2 regions of the Vibrio japonicus genome follow, and region 1 is predicted to be linked to the other one. Evidence: predicted binding sites of a transcription regulator. Region 1 holds the regulator's gene; the other holds the start of a gene.
The links. The regulator CRP, encoded in region 1, controls carbon source genes, mostly activating them, when cyclic AMP is high. The targets are predictions, from matches to a motif close to TGTGANNNNNNTCACA.
Positions count from the first base shown of each region.

Region 2: dinG (ATP-dependent DNA helicase DinG) is a predicted target of CRP. The motif match lies at 4,156-4,171, and genes of this name have one in related genera.

Region 1 is NZ_CP102096.1:2,538,114-2,545,632, reverse strand. Features, by position in the region: gene astD (succinylglutamate-semialdehyde dehydrogenase) at 1-1,233, shown strand, start outside; gene NP165_RS12095 (DUF1338 domain-containing protein) at 1,352-2,143, shown strand; gene crp (cAMP-activated global transcriptional regulator CRP) at 2,308-2,940, opposite strand; gene NP165_RS12085 (phosphoribulokinase) at 3,184-4,053, opposite strand; gene NP165_RS12080 (YheU family protein) at 4,129-4,347, opposite strand; gene NP165_RS12075 (hydrolase) at 4,379-5,356, opposite strand; gene NP165_RS12070 (TIGR02444 family protein) at 5,365-5,847, opposite strand; gene NP165_RS12065 (ABC transporter ATP-binding protein) at 5,844-7,519, opposite strand, start outside.
Region 2 is NZ_CP102096.1:1,669,046-1,676,564, reverse strand. Features, by position in the region: gene NP165_RS07970 (cupin domain-containing protein) at 149-1,282, opposite strand; gene rsmS (pleiotropic regulatory protein RsmS) at 1,285-1,446, opposite strand; gene NP165_RS07960 (primosomal replication protein) at 1,447-1,995, opposite strand; gene dinG (ATP-dependent DNA helicase DinG) at 2,078-4,153, opposite strand; gene NP165_RS07950 (porin) at 4,668-5,657, shown strand; gene NP165_RS07945 (DUF2057 family protein) at 5,788-6,450, shown strand; gene bioA (adenosylmethionine--8-amino-7-oxononanoate transaminase) at 6,523-7,519, opposite strand, start outside.

The DNA of each region.
Region 1 (7,519 bases):
AGCGAGCAGATCGCTGAAGTTATTGCGAAAGAAACGGGTAAGCCGCTTTGGGAAACCCGCACTGAAGCGGCAGCGATGGCAGGCAAGATTGCGATTTCTATTCGCGCTTACCATGACCGTACCGGTGAAAGCACTCGCGAAGCTGCAGGTAACCAAATTGTTCTACGCCACCGTCCTTTAGGCGTTATGGCAGTATTCGGCCCGTACAACTTCCCTGGCCACTTACCAAATGGTCACATTGTTCCTGCTATTTTGGCGGGTAACACGGTCGTCTTTAAACCCTCTGAGCAAACGCCAATGACTGGCGAGCTAGCGATGAAACTATGGGAAAAAGCAGGTCTACCGAAAGGCGTGATTAACCTAGTGCAAGGCGCGAAAGAAACCGGTATTGCGTTGGCTGAATCTAAAGGTATTGATGGCCTACTATTTACGGGTAGTGCGAATACAGGGCACATTCTTCACCGTCAATTTGCTGGGCAACCGGGTAAGATGTTGGCGCTAGAAATGGGCGGTAACAACCCAATGGTGATTACCGACAATTACGGCGACCTAGACGCGACGGTTTACACCATCATTCAATCTGCGTTTATCAGTGCAGGCCAACGTTGTACTTGTGCGCGTCGTCTATACGTTCCTGTGGGCGAAAAGGGTGATGTGTTGGTTGATAAGCTAGTCGCAGCGACGAAAAAGATTCGTGTCGGCCAGCCATTTGCCGAGCCAGCGCCATTTATGGGGCCTCAAATTTCTGAAGCGGCAGCGAAGTTTATTCTTGATGCACAAGCAAACCTACAAAGCCTAGGTGCAGTAAGCTTGTTGGAAGCAAAAGGCGGCGAAGCGGCGTTTGTCACTCCGGGCATCATCGACGTTACACCAATTGCCGATCTGCCAGATGAAGAATACTTCGGCCCACTGCTTCAGGTTGTGCGTTACCAAGGCTTGGATAAGGCGGTTGAACTCGCAAACGACACACGTTTTGGTCTATCGGCTGGTCTAGTATCAACAGACGACAGCGAGTGGGATTACTTCGTTGACCATATCCGTGCAGGTATTGTGAACCGTAACCGTCAGTTGACGGGTGCGAGCGGCGATGCACCATTTGGTGGTCCGGGCGCTTCAGGTAACTTACGTCCAAGTGCTTACTATGCGGCGGATTACTGTGCCTACCCAATGGCTTCAATGGAAGGCGGCGAGACGTTGCTTCCAGCGACGCTAAGCCCGGGTGTAGAGCTGTAAGAACTAAGAAATAGAACGTCACAGGTTTGAGGCTATCTGATTGATTCTCTGGACAAGTCGATTAGATGGCCTTTTTTATAATCCAATAACCGTAAACAACCTTTAACAAGGAGGCGTTATGACGCCAGATGTTTTATTCCAGTCGTTATGGAATGACTATATTCAACGCTTATGTCCCTCTGCAGAACAAGTACACCAACTGCTTCAGGAAGATGAACCACTGATCAATGACCACATCGCTCTACGTACATTTAACGTAGCGCCTTTGGGTATCGCGACGTTAGCTCAACCGTTTCTTGACGCAGGTTATAAGCCTTGTGGCGATTACGAGTTTGAAAGTAAAAAACTGGTCGCAAAACACTTTGAGCACCCAGATCCGAAACAGCCAAAAGTGTTCATCAGTGAGCTCAAAGTCAACGAGTGTTCTGAGGAACTGCAAGCGATCGTAGCTAAGCTCGTTGAGCAATTGGACACCGATAAGCTAAAAGGTCACGAGTTCCTGTATGGCGGACGCTTATGGGATCTTAGCTTTGCCGATTATCAAATTCTGGCAAAAGAGAGCGAATATGCATCATGGCTGGCAGCGCATGGTTACGGTGCAAACCACTTTACAGTGAGTGTGAATCAACTGAACGCTTTTGCTGAAGTCAAAGAGGTGAATGATCACCTTCGTCAAGCTGGGTTTGATATCAACGAATTCGGTGGCGAAGTGAAAGGCTCACCGGAAGTGCTATTAGAGCAATCGTCGACGATGGCAGATAAAGTGCCAGTACAGTTCACAGAAGGCACTGAGATCGTACCGGGCGGCTTTTACGAGTTTGCTAAGCGTTACCCAATGAGTAACGGCGAGCTTTATCCTGGATTTGTCGCGGCATCAGCAGACAAAATCTTCGAAAGCACCAACGGTTAACAAACGTCTCTGGTAATAAGGGTTACTTACCCAAGTTCTTAAGACGTCATAGCTTCTATCGAGCCTTAGTTATGGCGTCGCCCCCTTCTTTAGAAGGCGGATAAAGAAAAAGCCACCAAATTTGCATTTGGTGGCTTTTATATTCTTGCTCGGTTAATCAGAGATTAACGAGTACCGTAAACAACGATTGTCTTACCGTGCGCAGAAATTAGGTTCTGCTCTTCAAGCATTTTCAGGATACGGCCTACTGTCTCACGAGAACAGCCAACGATCTGTCCAATTTCCTGACGAGTGATCTTGATTTGCATACCGTCTGGGTGCGTCATCGCATCAGGTTGTTTTGCTAGGTTCAGTAGAGTTTGAGCGATACGGCCTGTTACGTCTAGGAACGCTAGGTCACCCACTTTCTGGCTCGTCACCTGAAGACGACTTGCCATCTGTGCCGATAGGCGCATCAAAATGTCTGGGTTAACTTGAATTAGCTGACGGAATTTCTTGAAAGAGATTTCCGCGACTTCACAAGGAGATTTTGCACGAACCCATGCTGTACGTTCTTGATCTTCTTCGAACAGACCAAGTTCACCGATAAAGTCGCCTTGGTTTAGGTAAGAAAGAATCATTTCCTTACCTTCTTCGTCTTTGATAAGTACTGCAACAGAACCTTTAACAATGTAGTACAAAGTTTCTGCTTTCTCGCCCGCGTGGATCAGCGTGCTTTTTGATGGGTACTTATGAATATGACAGTGTGAAAGGAACCACTCTAATGTTGGGTCGGTTTGAGGTTTACCTAGAACCATAATATCTCACTTCCTCTGCAGGGTACGCTTGCCGCTTTCCATGTTTTAGCTAAGCCTTAAATTAGGACTTACTAGGATAAGAGCACTTGATAAGTGCTGCAAGCTATCTTGTGTTTCGGTTTCAAATAGTATCCTTTTTCTAAGCTGATTTCTTGACTTTAATCGGGTACACATGCTGATTTCCTAAACAAAATTGTGCACATGATCACGGTATGAAAAGTAATCGTGCTTTAGAAACGTCGCTTAGCCAATTTTACCCGTTTCGATGAGTTGCTGAAGGATAGGTCTGACAATCAGTTCCATCGCAAAGCTCATCTTGCCTCCAGGGACAACCAAGGTGTTATGCCGAGACATGAAAGAGCCATCTATCATGGCGAGCAGATATGGGTAGTCCACGTTGGTTATACCGCGTAGTCGAATGACCACGAAGCTTTCATCTAGGCTTGGGATGCCTTTGGCGTTTAGCGGGTTAGAGGTATCGACAGTCGGTACGCGCTGAAAGTTAATATGAGTCCGAGAAAATTGTGGCGTAATGTAGTTGAGGTAGTCATCCATAGAACGCACGATAGAGTCCATAACGGCCTCTCGGGAGTGACCTCGGTCACGCGTATCGCGAACGAACTTCTGAATCCACTCTAGGTTAACAATCGGCACCATACCAATCAAAAAATCGACGTGCTGTGATACGTTGACGTCACCATCAACCACACCGCCGTGAAGCCCTTCGTAAAAGAGTACATCAGAGTTTTCAGGGAGCTCCTGCCAAGGAGTAAACGTTCCGGGCATTTGATTGTACGGTACGGCTTCATCAAAGGTATGAAGGTAACGGCGCACTTGTCCGGTTCCGTCGTAGCCATACTGACGAAAGAATTCAGCCAATGCGGGGAAGTCGTTAGCCTGAGGTCCAAAATAGCTAATATGCCGCCCTTGGTCTCGGGCTTTACGTATCTCTATGTCCATTTCTGGTCGAGTAAAGCGATGGAAGCTGTCACCTTCAACCCATGCGGGCTTAACGTCCATCATGTTGAACATTTTTCGGAAAGCTTCAGATGTCGTAGTAGTACCGGCACCAGATGAACCTGTTACCGCGATAATAGGGTGTTTTGCTGACATGACAAACCTTGTCTGTTAGTTACTTACCTGTAATTAAAACCACTATAACACGCTTTAGGGTCACGTCACTGCACACTATTCTTTAAAGTGTCGCCTTAGTTGAATATCAACGGTTTCATGGAGTTCGGAGAACACCACCACGGCTTCACCCGATTCGAGCTGGGCTTTGATCTGGTCAACCTTATTTTGCAAGGAGACTTCGTGTTCTCCATAGTCCGTCCCTTCGCGCAGGACAAACTCTTTGATGAGATTCTCTAACGTGTCTGGCGCTATTTGTTGCCATGGAATAATCATAAATACCTCTGAATTTTATGACGAGCGCGTATTATGCCGAAACTGACAGGCATTCATAGTAGGCCGGTAGCGCTTCTTCAAGCCAGAACCTTGGCTTTAAGGCACTGCCAGAGACAAAACCCACATGTCCGCCTTGCTCAAACAACCGGTAATCAATGTTGTCTGGAAGAACATATTTAGGGATCACCGCATCCGTCATGAATGGGTCGTCTTTGGCGTGTATGATTTGGGTCGGTAGAGTAATGTCTTTTAAGCGGTGAATCCCAGAGCATCTCTGGTAATAGTCATCAGCATCTTTAAATCCGTGCAACGGGGCCGTGATTAAATCATCAAACTCATAAAGCTTAGTAACACGTTTGATGCTGTTGTATGAGAGGTCCAACTCACCTTTCAATAAATGATGCTTCCGTAGTGCATTTTTCTTCAGTGAAGAAAGCAGATAGGATTTGTAGAGCTTAGAGAAACCTTGCTCTATACGCTGTGAACAAGCCGAAAGATCGAGGGGAGCTGAGACAATCGTGGCCGCGTTTAACAGGGGCTTGGCATTATACTGAGCTAAGTAATTTGCCAGCATATTGCCACCTAAAGAGATACCAACTGCGACTTTATTTTGATTTGGAAAAAGGTCATCCAGATACTCTAGAAAAAAGCGAGCGTCTTCCACTTCACCAGAATGATAGGCTCTTGCTAAGTTATTGGGTTTTCCGCTACAGCCGCGAAAATGCATCATGACAGATAACCAGCCATCTTTAGCAAATGCATGCATCAGGCCGTTCGCGTAAGGGCTATAAAAACAACCTTCGAGGCCATGGAACAGCACAAAAATGGGTTTGCTTTGGGCTTGTTCAGTGCGCCAATCTTCACTCCAGGCTAAATCAAGAAAATCATTGTCTGGTGTTGAGAGCGTTTGCCAAACAGGCTCAAACAAGGCTTTCTTGCGAATAAAGCGGGGGGCGAGCGTTTGTAGGTGCGGGTTCGTTAACCCTGTTGCTGCAACAAATTGGGTCATAGTCGATCCTACATGTTAACGATATGGTCCATTGGATTAGAAAACACAGAAGAGTATAGGTGTTCGGCACCCAGCTGACGGCAATAGCGAAGCGCCAAAGGTTCACCGATATTGTGTTTTAGCTCGATGGCATTGATGCACGCCACCAAATCTGACTGTTGACGCCTTTCTAGCTGAAGCTCAAATTGAAGCGACTCTCGATAAAGTGCATCAGGAACATGCACTTTAAGTTTGCGTCGAATGTCTCGGTAGCTATGCAGCAGTGCTTCAGAGCGCCCTAAGCACTCTTCCACTTGCAGCCAATCTTTATCTTTGAAGCACACCTGCTGCTCATCTAGCCATTTGAGAAGCAGCAGCAGGTTTACATTGCCTTTGAACTGATTTTGTAGATTCAGACACGCGTCTTTCACTCCCCGCGTACTGTAGTACTGCAAGCTAAATTGCCATAGCCTTTCTAATGAGAGTGAAATTGTTACGTGTTCTGGATTCATTGGCTATTGAACTCCTGCTCCATCTTTTCAAGCTCTTCTTGGAGAGCCATCCATTCCATTTCTACGTCTTCAAGTTCGCTTTTGCTATTCGCCTGCACAGCTAACACTTGATTAAGTTTAGTCTTATTTTCCGCATCATACAGTGAGTTATTTGATAATTGTGCTTCTGCCTCTGCGAGAGTAGAGCCTAACTTATCCATTTTTTCTTCAAGTTTTGTCAGCGTTTTGCGAATTGGCGCGGTCTGTTTACGGAAATCCGCTTCGCGACGCTTCAGCTCTTTTTTTGCAGTAGCACTATTGGCGTTATTCTTTTCCGGTAGTGATGCTTGAGCTTCTCGACGTTGGACTTTTTGCTGCTCTGTTAACCACTTGTAGTAATCATTAAGATCGCCATCAAATGGGGCAACTTGGTGATCGTGGACTAAATAGAGATCATCGGTTGTTGCACGCAGTAGGTATCGATCGTGCGAGACAATCACCATGGCACCTTCAAAGGTTTGCAGTGCGAACGTCAAAGCCTGACGCATATCCAGATCAAGGTGGTTGGTCGGTTCGTCGAGCAGCAATAGGTTCGGTTTTTGCCAAACGATCAGTGCCAGTACCAAACGGGCTTTTTCGCCGCCCGAGAAGGGTGCGACTTTTTCTAGCGCTTTGTCGCCTTGGAATCCGAAGCTACCCAAATAGTCGCGTAGTTGTTGCTCGGTATGTTTCGGCGCAATTTGCATCATGTGCTGTAAAGGCGTTTCTTCCGGATGCAGTGTTTCTAATTGGTGCTGTGCAAAGTAGCCGATTTTTACGCCTTGCGAATAGGTCAGCTCACCGCCTTGTGCGTTCAGTTCACCTGAAAGCAATTTGATTAAGGTTGATTTACCCGCGCCGTTGCGACCCAGCAAACCAATGCGGCTGCCAGGAACAAGGTTTAGGCGAATCTTCTCTAGGATCAGGTTGTCACCATAGCCAGCTGACACCTCATCCATCATGATGATTGGGTTAGGCAGGGCGTCTGGCTCACGGAATTCAAAGCTAAATGGGTTATCAAACTGCGCAGGCAGCACTTTTTCCATTCGCTCAAGCGCTTTAATACGGCTCTGTGCCTGACGTGCTTTCGAAGCTTTATAGCGGAAACGGTCGATGTAGCTTTGCATGTGCGCCATCTGTTTCTGTTGCTTCTGGAACTGCGCTTGTTGAAGGATTAACTTCTGAGCACGCTGTTCTTCAAACGATGAATAGTTACCCGTGTACTCGTTAAGTTGCTGGTTTTCGATATGAATGATGCGCCCGACGATCGGATCAAGGAAATCTCGGTCGTGCGAGATCAAGACTAACGTACCCGGATAGTTTTGTAGCCAACGCTCCAGCCACATGACGGCATCCAGATCCAAGTGGTTGGTCGGTTCGTCGAGTAAAAGTAAGTCAGAGCGACAAAGTAGGGCTTGAGCCAAGTTCAGGCGCATACGCCAACCACCGGAAAACTGCGTGAGGCTCCAGCTCATCTGTTCCTGGCTAAAACCAAGGCCGTCTAATAGCTCGGCTGCACGTGCGCGAATGCTATAACCACCGATGGTTTCAATTTTGCCGTGAAGCTCAGCCACCAAGGTTCCGTTGTCGTCATGTTCAGCTTGTGCTAATTGATTTTCTAAAGCGCGATACTCTCGATCTCCATCAATGACAT
Region 2 (7,519 bases), 870 kb from region 1:
CTTAATTGTTATTCATTCTAATTAGCGTAGCGTGTGATCTTATCATCTTCTTATTCGATACACTAAAGCCAACATGATTAAAATCAGCGTTGAATAACAGGCTATAGTAAACCAAGAGGCGACAGTCCCGCCTCTGTGTTTATGCTTATCAGTCTAAGTACCAGTAGCCTTTGTTCACCAGAGTGCAAAGTAACTCTAATTGCGCATCATTCAGCTGGCTATTTAAGTCATCTGAGTTCAGTTCATCCTGATTACACAATAAATGAGTTAGGTCGGGTGAGAAGGTGCAAAAACGTTCACCGTTAACGTATAAACTTGTGGCATCCTGCTGGTGGAATAATGCTCGCAAGCCAGACACTTTTCTGATGCAACCTGACTGCATAAGGTGGACTTGCAACTCGTCTGCTGAAATATTTTCCTCTGGCTCAACAACATCAAGTTGATGACGAGATTGACTGAGCATATTCCCGAGAAATTCAGAGATATCCTTTTCAGAGTTAAGGGCGTTTTTCAGCATCTGAGTAAGAAGGTCTACATCGGTAGAAAGGATTTCCCCAGTATTCTTTTGTGTTTGCATGCTCGGATTGTGCAGGTGGACATCCCCTTTATCATTCGCAAGCACATAATCTGCAAAGTTACTTAACAGCTCTTGTTCTTTAGGTGAGCGAAAACCTAGAGAATAGCTCATGCTAGGCTCTATGGTATGACCTTCGTGTGGAAAACCAGGAGGAATATAGAGGATATCTCCGGGTAACAAAACCTCATCGATGATCGCATCAAACCCTTCAATCTGTCGTAAAGCACCGCCTTGGATAGACTCTTTATATTGGCCTTTATCGATATCGCCAACACGCCATCGACGCTTACCACTGCCTTGAACAATGAATACATCATATTGATCGATGTGAGGGCCAACGCCTCCCTCTGGCGCAGAGAAGCAGACCATCAAATCATCGAACAGCCATTGAGGCAGTTGTTTAAATGGTTCAACAAGCTCCGCAGCGCCTAGGTGCCAGTGGTTACAGGCTTGAACAACAAGTTGCCAGTGGCTCTCCGGCAAATTTTCAAACAATGTTTCAGGAAGCGGCCCGTGTTTCGCTTTCCATTTGCCGTCTTTATTGGAGATAAATCGAGAGTCAATATCGTCCTCTAACGCTAAACCAGCCAGTTCATCTGGGCTGATCGGATCATCAAAATTGTTAAAGCCTTGCTTAATGATGGTTGGCTTTTTATGCCAAAATTCCGTCAAAAACTGGTCCATGTCGAAATTGAGCTGATACATGACTAGCTTGTCTCCAGTTTTCGTTCTAAATCTGACTTAACAATATTGATTGCTTTAAGCGCTATGTGAGGGTCGACGTCGTTACTCTCTAACAGATAGATAAGATCGACCGCGAGTTTGATTTCATCGGGTGCGTGTTCAAGTTCTGATTGAGCGGATGACATTTACTGATTTCTCTCTCGGTACGTGATTTGTTTTTCGATTTTCAGTTTCGATTCTTGGCAGCGTTTTAAACGTTGTTCTGTCGCAATCAGAGCCTGTTGTGCCGCTTGTTGTTGAAATGGAGGGGCGTACTCCAAAGCGAGCTCTTTTTCTCTCACCATCTCTTTCAGTCGACGTTCCCACTCTTGGTGTTGAGCCATTTGTTGATAGAGTTCGTTGATCGGTTTTTGGTAATAACTCTTATGCTTTGGCTCATTCTTGCGAATATTTGTGGTGGCCAGTTCACGTTGGATAGCACTGATTTGTGAGAACAATCGCTCAGTTAAATACTCTGCTCTAAGCGTGGTGAGTATGCCTGCTTCTTCTTCTCGAATAAGGCTCTCCAGCGTACTCTGTGTTTCTTTTACGCATGGAACGAGCAATTTCGATCTTCCATGAAATAAACGTTCATCGAATAGGGGGAGATGATTTTCTCCCCTTTTTCTGTCCAAAGCAGCGGCTTGATTCGCTAACTGCTCCAGTGTGTTAGACAACTCTTTAATACGACTCATAGATTAGGCGACACCGAGAAAAATAAACTGGATGCATCTCAAATAGCATTAGGGCATGTGATGAGATGCTTACAAACTAAGCTTAGTACTCGATGACTCGTTTAAACGGAGGTAGTGAATCGAGCAGTGCTTTACCGTATCGTTTTGAAACAATTCGGCGATCAAGGATAAAAACTTTACCAGAATCACGCTCTTTTCGCAGCAAGCGGCCAACTGACTGGATGAGCTTTTTACTCGCTTCTGGAACCGCGATTTGCATAAATGGATTTCCACCTTTGCTTTCTATGTACTCGGCGTGAGCGCGCTCTACGGGAGACGTCGGCACACCAAATGGAATCTTGGTAATTATCAAGTTTTCAAGGAGCTCGCCCGGTAAGTCTAACCCTTCTGAAAAGCTTCCCGTACCGAATAGAATGCTTGTTTTTTGACATTGAACCAGCGTTTTATGTTTTTTTAGAATTTCTGAGCGTGACTCTTTGCCTTGAACTTGCAGTGACCAGCCTCTTTTTACAAAATGTGTTGATAGCGCGTCCGCGACTTGATTCATTTGCCAATAGGAAGAAAACAACACTAAGTTCGCTTTTTTATCTTCGATTAGATTTGGCAATATATCAGTCAGATAATCGGTATATTGGGGAGCTTGAGGTTCATATTTCATTTTGGGAACCACAAGTTCCGCTTGATTCTGATAATCAAACGGAGAGGCGAGAGCTAAAAAGCGCACACCATCGTCTGCTTTTTCACTAATACCTGCTTGGCGACAAAAAAAGCTAAACGAATTCAGTGCTCTGATGGTGGCAGAAACTAATACAGCGCCAATGCAACGGCTCCATATTTGCTGATCCAGCTGCCAGCCTACTTCTAATGGGGAAACATTAACCACGAAGTCACTTTCTCGCTCTGGGTCAACTTCTAGCCATCTTGCAAGCGGTGCGCCTTTTTCTCTCAATGGTTCAGCCATCAAATTCCAAACTTGCGCGAGGTTATCCATTCTTTGGATATAAAAGCCAAGCTCAGCCAGTGCAGGCTCTGCCAATCGGTTCGCTAATTCACCATCTTTTACTCGTTCTGAAATTAAATCGGCAATTTTCGCGACCGCCTGAGCACCTTTCTGCGACAGTTTTTTCAGTTCTTTGGACTCTTCTTCCAACCAACTTGGTAATTCACCATTTTCGAATCGATAAATGTTGTCCTCAAAGTGGGCGGGATCAAAACGGGTCGCGAGTTGGGTAAGCGTTGGTATCAGTTGTTGAACAGAATCTTGCAGCTCGTTTCTAAACCTATTAACGCGTTTTTCGTCTGCAAGGTTGGCGAACTTAGTCACAGATTGATTGAGTCGTTCCAACCAACTCGCCGCACCTTTTAAGCTCGCACTTGCTGAAGAGTGGTCGCGGGCGACTTGAGGTAGGTGATGGGCTTCGTCGAAAACATAAATAGTGTTCTCGGGTTCAGGAAGGATAACCCCTCCGCCTAAATCGGCATCCGCCATGACGAGGCTATGGTTTGCAATAATGACATCTGCTTTATCCATCTCTGAGCGCGCCTTTTGAAAAGGACAGTCTCTGTGAGCTGGCATACTTCCGTTACAGCTGTGTTTATCGCTCACTATCATCTGCCAGATTTCATCCGCAATCGGTTTTGGCCATGAGTCCCGATCGCCATCCCATTTACGCTCTGCCAATTTCTTATACATTAATTCCAGCTGTTCGATATCTTTCTTTTTCGGCTTAGTTTCGAACATCGCTAGTTGCCCATTATCTGCGTTTGAAGCAGAAGCAAGCTTTTCGCTGCAACAATAGCGTTGACGGCCTTTTGCAAGAATGATGGAAAACTCTCGGTCAGTAATGCGTCTATATAGAGGCAAATCTTTGTTCACGAGCTGTTCTTGCAGTGCCACTGTCGCAGTTGAAATGACCACTTTACGATTATTGAAGAGAGCAACAGGAATGGCAGCCATTAAATAGGAGAGTGATTTACCTATCCCTGTTCCTGCTTCAGCGACCAGCATACGCGTGGACTTGTGATAATCGCCACAGAGTGTTTTCGCAATTTCAGCAACGAGATAGTTTTGCGCTCGACGAGGAACAAAGTTATCCAGATTAGATTGTAGGTTTTGGTAACTTGAGCGGATAGAACTCTGAATTTTGCTGGCTGTCATAGTGTGATCTCAATAACGGGACGCGGATGATAGCACAATTTGATAAGGGCTACTCAGTTCACGAATTCTAAATTCCGATTGCCAAATATGGATCTCGTTCACAAAAAAAAACTGAACCATCAAAAACTTACAATAATTCCCAAATCTAACAAATATATAGCGACGAATTGCGTGGCTTAATGGTTTTTTATCCTGTTTGTTGTTTTATTTTTCCTTATTTTTAGTTTTAAGTTCCAATTGTGGAATCTTGGCATGATGAGTAGGTGATGGGAATAGTTGAGTGAGGTTGTTCGCAAAATGAACGTGTTTTCATTTAAGTTATTGAAAATAAATGATTTTATGTTTTTTTATTAAATTTTTTTTATTCATTTGACAGTCAACATAATCTTTTGCAATCTAGACCTCGAAATTTAGTGGCGATGATATTTGACCAATAAGAGCCAAAATCATCATCAAAAAACATAAAGGGAACCGGATAAGGATTTCCCAGTTTAAGAAAAGGCAGTGGATTATTATGAAAAAGACTCTAGTAGCTCTTTCAGTACTTGCAGCAGCATCAGCTCAAGCTGGTATCGAAGTTTACAATCAAGATAGCGTTTCAGTTAACCTACACGGTGACATCGAAGTTACTTACCAAAACTCAAAATCCTCAAAATCAATGACTCAACAAATCGAAGACGCTGATTTCGGTTTTGACGTTCGTTACGCAATCAACGATCAAGTGTCTTTCGGTGGTTACTGGGAATTTGATGGTTCTCAATCAAACAACTCTGAAGCTACTAAAAACGGTGATACTTACGTAGCGCTATATACTAAAGACTTTGGTGACATTAAAGTGGGTCGTCTATGTACTGCTATCGATGATGCAGGTATCGGTAACGACTACCAGTTTGGTCTAAACTCGTTCTTTGACGGTCTTGACCTAGCTTGTGCTGACGAAGGTCTTCGTTACGATTACGATAACGGTACTGTTTACGCGACTGTTGGTTACATTCAAAACAAACTTGTAAAAGGCGGCAATACTGCTACTCCAGGTCTAGGTAGCAAAGCAGATGATGAGGCTTACATCGATGGTAAACTAGGTGTTCGCGCTGCAGGCTTTGATTTCACATTGTTTGCTGCAGATACAGAAGTTGTTGATCAGAAGAATCAGGTAGAGAAAGAGTACACTCTACTTGGTCTAGAAGCGCGTTTTTCAGGTGTTGAAAACCTAAACCTATCTGCGGCTTACTACACGCTCGAGGAAAAAACTTCAGGTGTAAGCAGCGATGTTGATACTATGGCTCTTGCTGCTGACTACACCGTGGGAGCATGGGTATTCGGTACTGGTTACTCTGTTTCTGAAGAAGACAAGTCTAATTGGGAAGAAGACGTAGTGTTTGTAAACGCGGGTTACGCGCTAGCACCTAGCACAACTGCTTATGTAGAACTTGCTAAAGTAGATAGTGACGACGTACTATTCAATGAAGACCTAGCCGTTGTTGGTGTTAAAGCAAGCTTCTAATTTTAGCTAAGCTTATAAATTTTATAAAAAGTCACTCGAAAGAGTGACTTTTTTATTTTATGCCCTAATAATTTGTGGCTATCGAGTTCCACATGGCTAGTTGCCTACGCACCAATTTAAGGAAAACACAGTGAAGAAGATTTCAATACTCCTTGCCTCTTTGGTTTCATTTTATTTATCCGCAGCTGAGTTAACGCCAGCTAAGGGTGTCTCTATTCTTTATATTAATGGCCAAGAAGCCGAATCAAAACTGGGTACAAACCCTATAGCAGACGGTTACAACCAAATTGTTATTCGTATGGATAAAGAGGTGGGTCGAGGTAGTGGTGGTAACGTATTTACATCAAAACCGTATGTTCTGGATCTAGAAGTATCAGGTGAGATAATTCAAGTGGTTCACCCAGTCGCGAGAAGTAAGAAAGAAGCTGAAATTGCATTTGAAGATGGGCAACCACAATGGGACATTAGACAAGATGGCAAGCCGCTGCAATATAAGCAGGAAGAGCTTCAGGGGAAGTCTGGACTGTTTCCATATGCGGGGATGGCCGCTTTGCTAGAAAAGCATAACAGCCAAAGGGGCGTCTATTTTAATAATGGGCAACTCATTGATAAACCAGTTGAAGCGAAAATGATTTCGGGAACAGTGGTGGATCCTGCCGTTGATACAACTCAAGCAATGTCACCAACGAAAGTGATGCAATCAAGCAATGCCGAGCAGCTTAAAGCGTGGTACCTCAAATCTTCTGTTGAAGAGCGTAAAGAGTTTCGTCGCTGGATGATTGATCAAGAGTAAAGATTCTATCATTGCTGCATTAGCACGCTGATTATTTAAGATAGGCTTCTTTTTTGAAGCCTATCTCTGGTTTCAGGCGAAACATTCGGGTATTTCTAACGCGTTTTCCACTGCTCCAATAAGATTTTCTATATGCTCTCGTTGACTAATAAACGGTGGCATCATATAGATGAGTTTACCAAATGGCCTTATCCACACGCCATGTTCAACGAAATGCGCTTGGATTTTCTCCATATTGACTGACTTGGTTGACTCCACAACACCAATTGCCCCTAACCACCTTACATCTGCAACAAGCTCATGATTTTTGAGTTTGGGTAACAATTCGGAAAATGCGGCTTCTATCTGACGGGTTTGCTCTTTCCAATCGTTCGCTTCTAACAATTCCATACTCGCTGTTGCGACGGCACACGCGAGGGGATTGCCCATAAAGGTCGGGCCGTGCATAAAACATCCTGCTTCCCCACCACAAACGGTATCAGCAACTTCTTTTGAGGCTAATGTGGCGGACAGCGTCATATAGCCACCCGTGAGTGCTTTGCCGACACATAGGATATCAGGTTGAATTTCGGCATGTTCGCACGCAAACATCTTTCCTGTGCGTCCAAAGCCCGTGGCAATCTCATCCAGAATTAAGAGCAAGCCATATTCGTCGCATAGCTCTCTAACGCCTTTGAGGAAATTCGGGTGATAGATACGCATGCCTCCCGCACCTTGCACGATAGGCTCTAGAATCACTGCGGCTATCTCGTTGTGATGAGCTTCGATTTTGTGCCTGAAATCATCTAAATCCTGAGGGTTCCACTCGTGCCAGTATCCGCTTGTGGGGGACTGAGCAAAGATATGCTCTGGCAAAAAGCCTTTATACAGTGAATGCATGGAGTTATCTGGGTCAGTGACTGACATCGCTGCGAAAGTATCACCATGGTAGCCATCTCTTAACGTCAGAAACTTAGGGCGCGTTTCGCCTTTAGCATGCCAATATTGCAACGCCATCTTTAAGCTCACTTCTACGGCCACCGAACCCGAATCGGCAAGAAACACATGCTCTAAGTTATCTGGAGCGAGG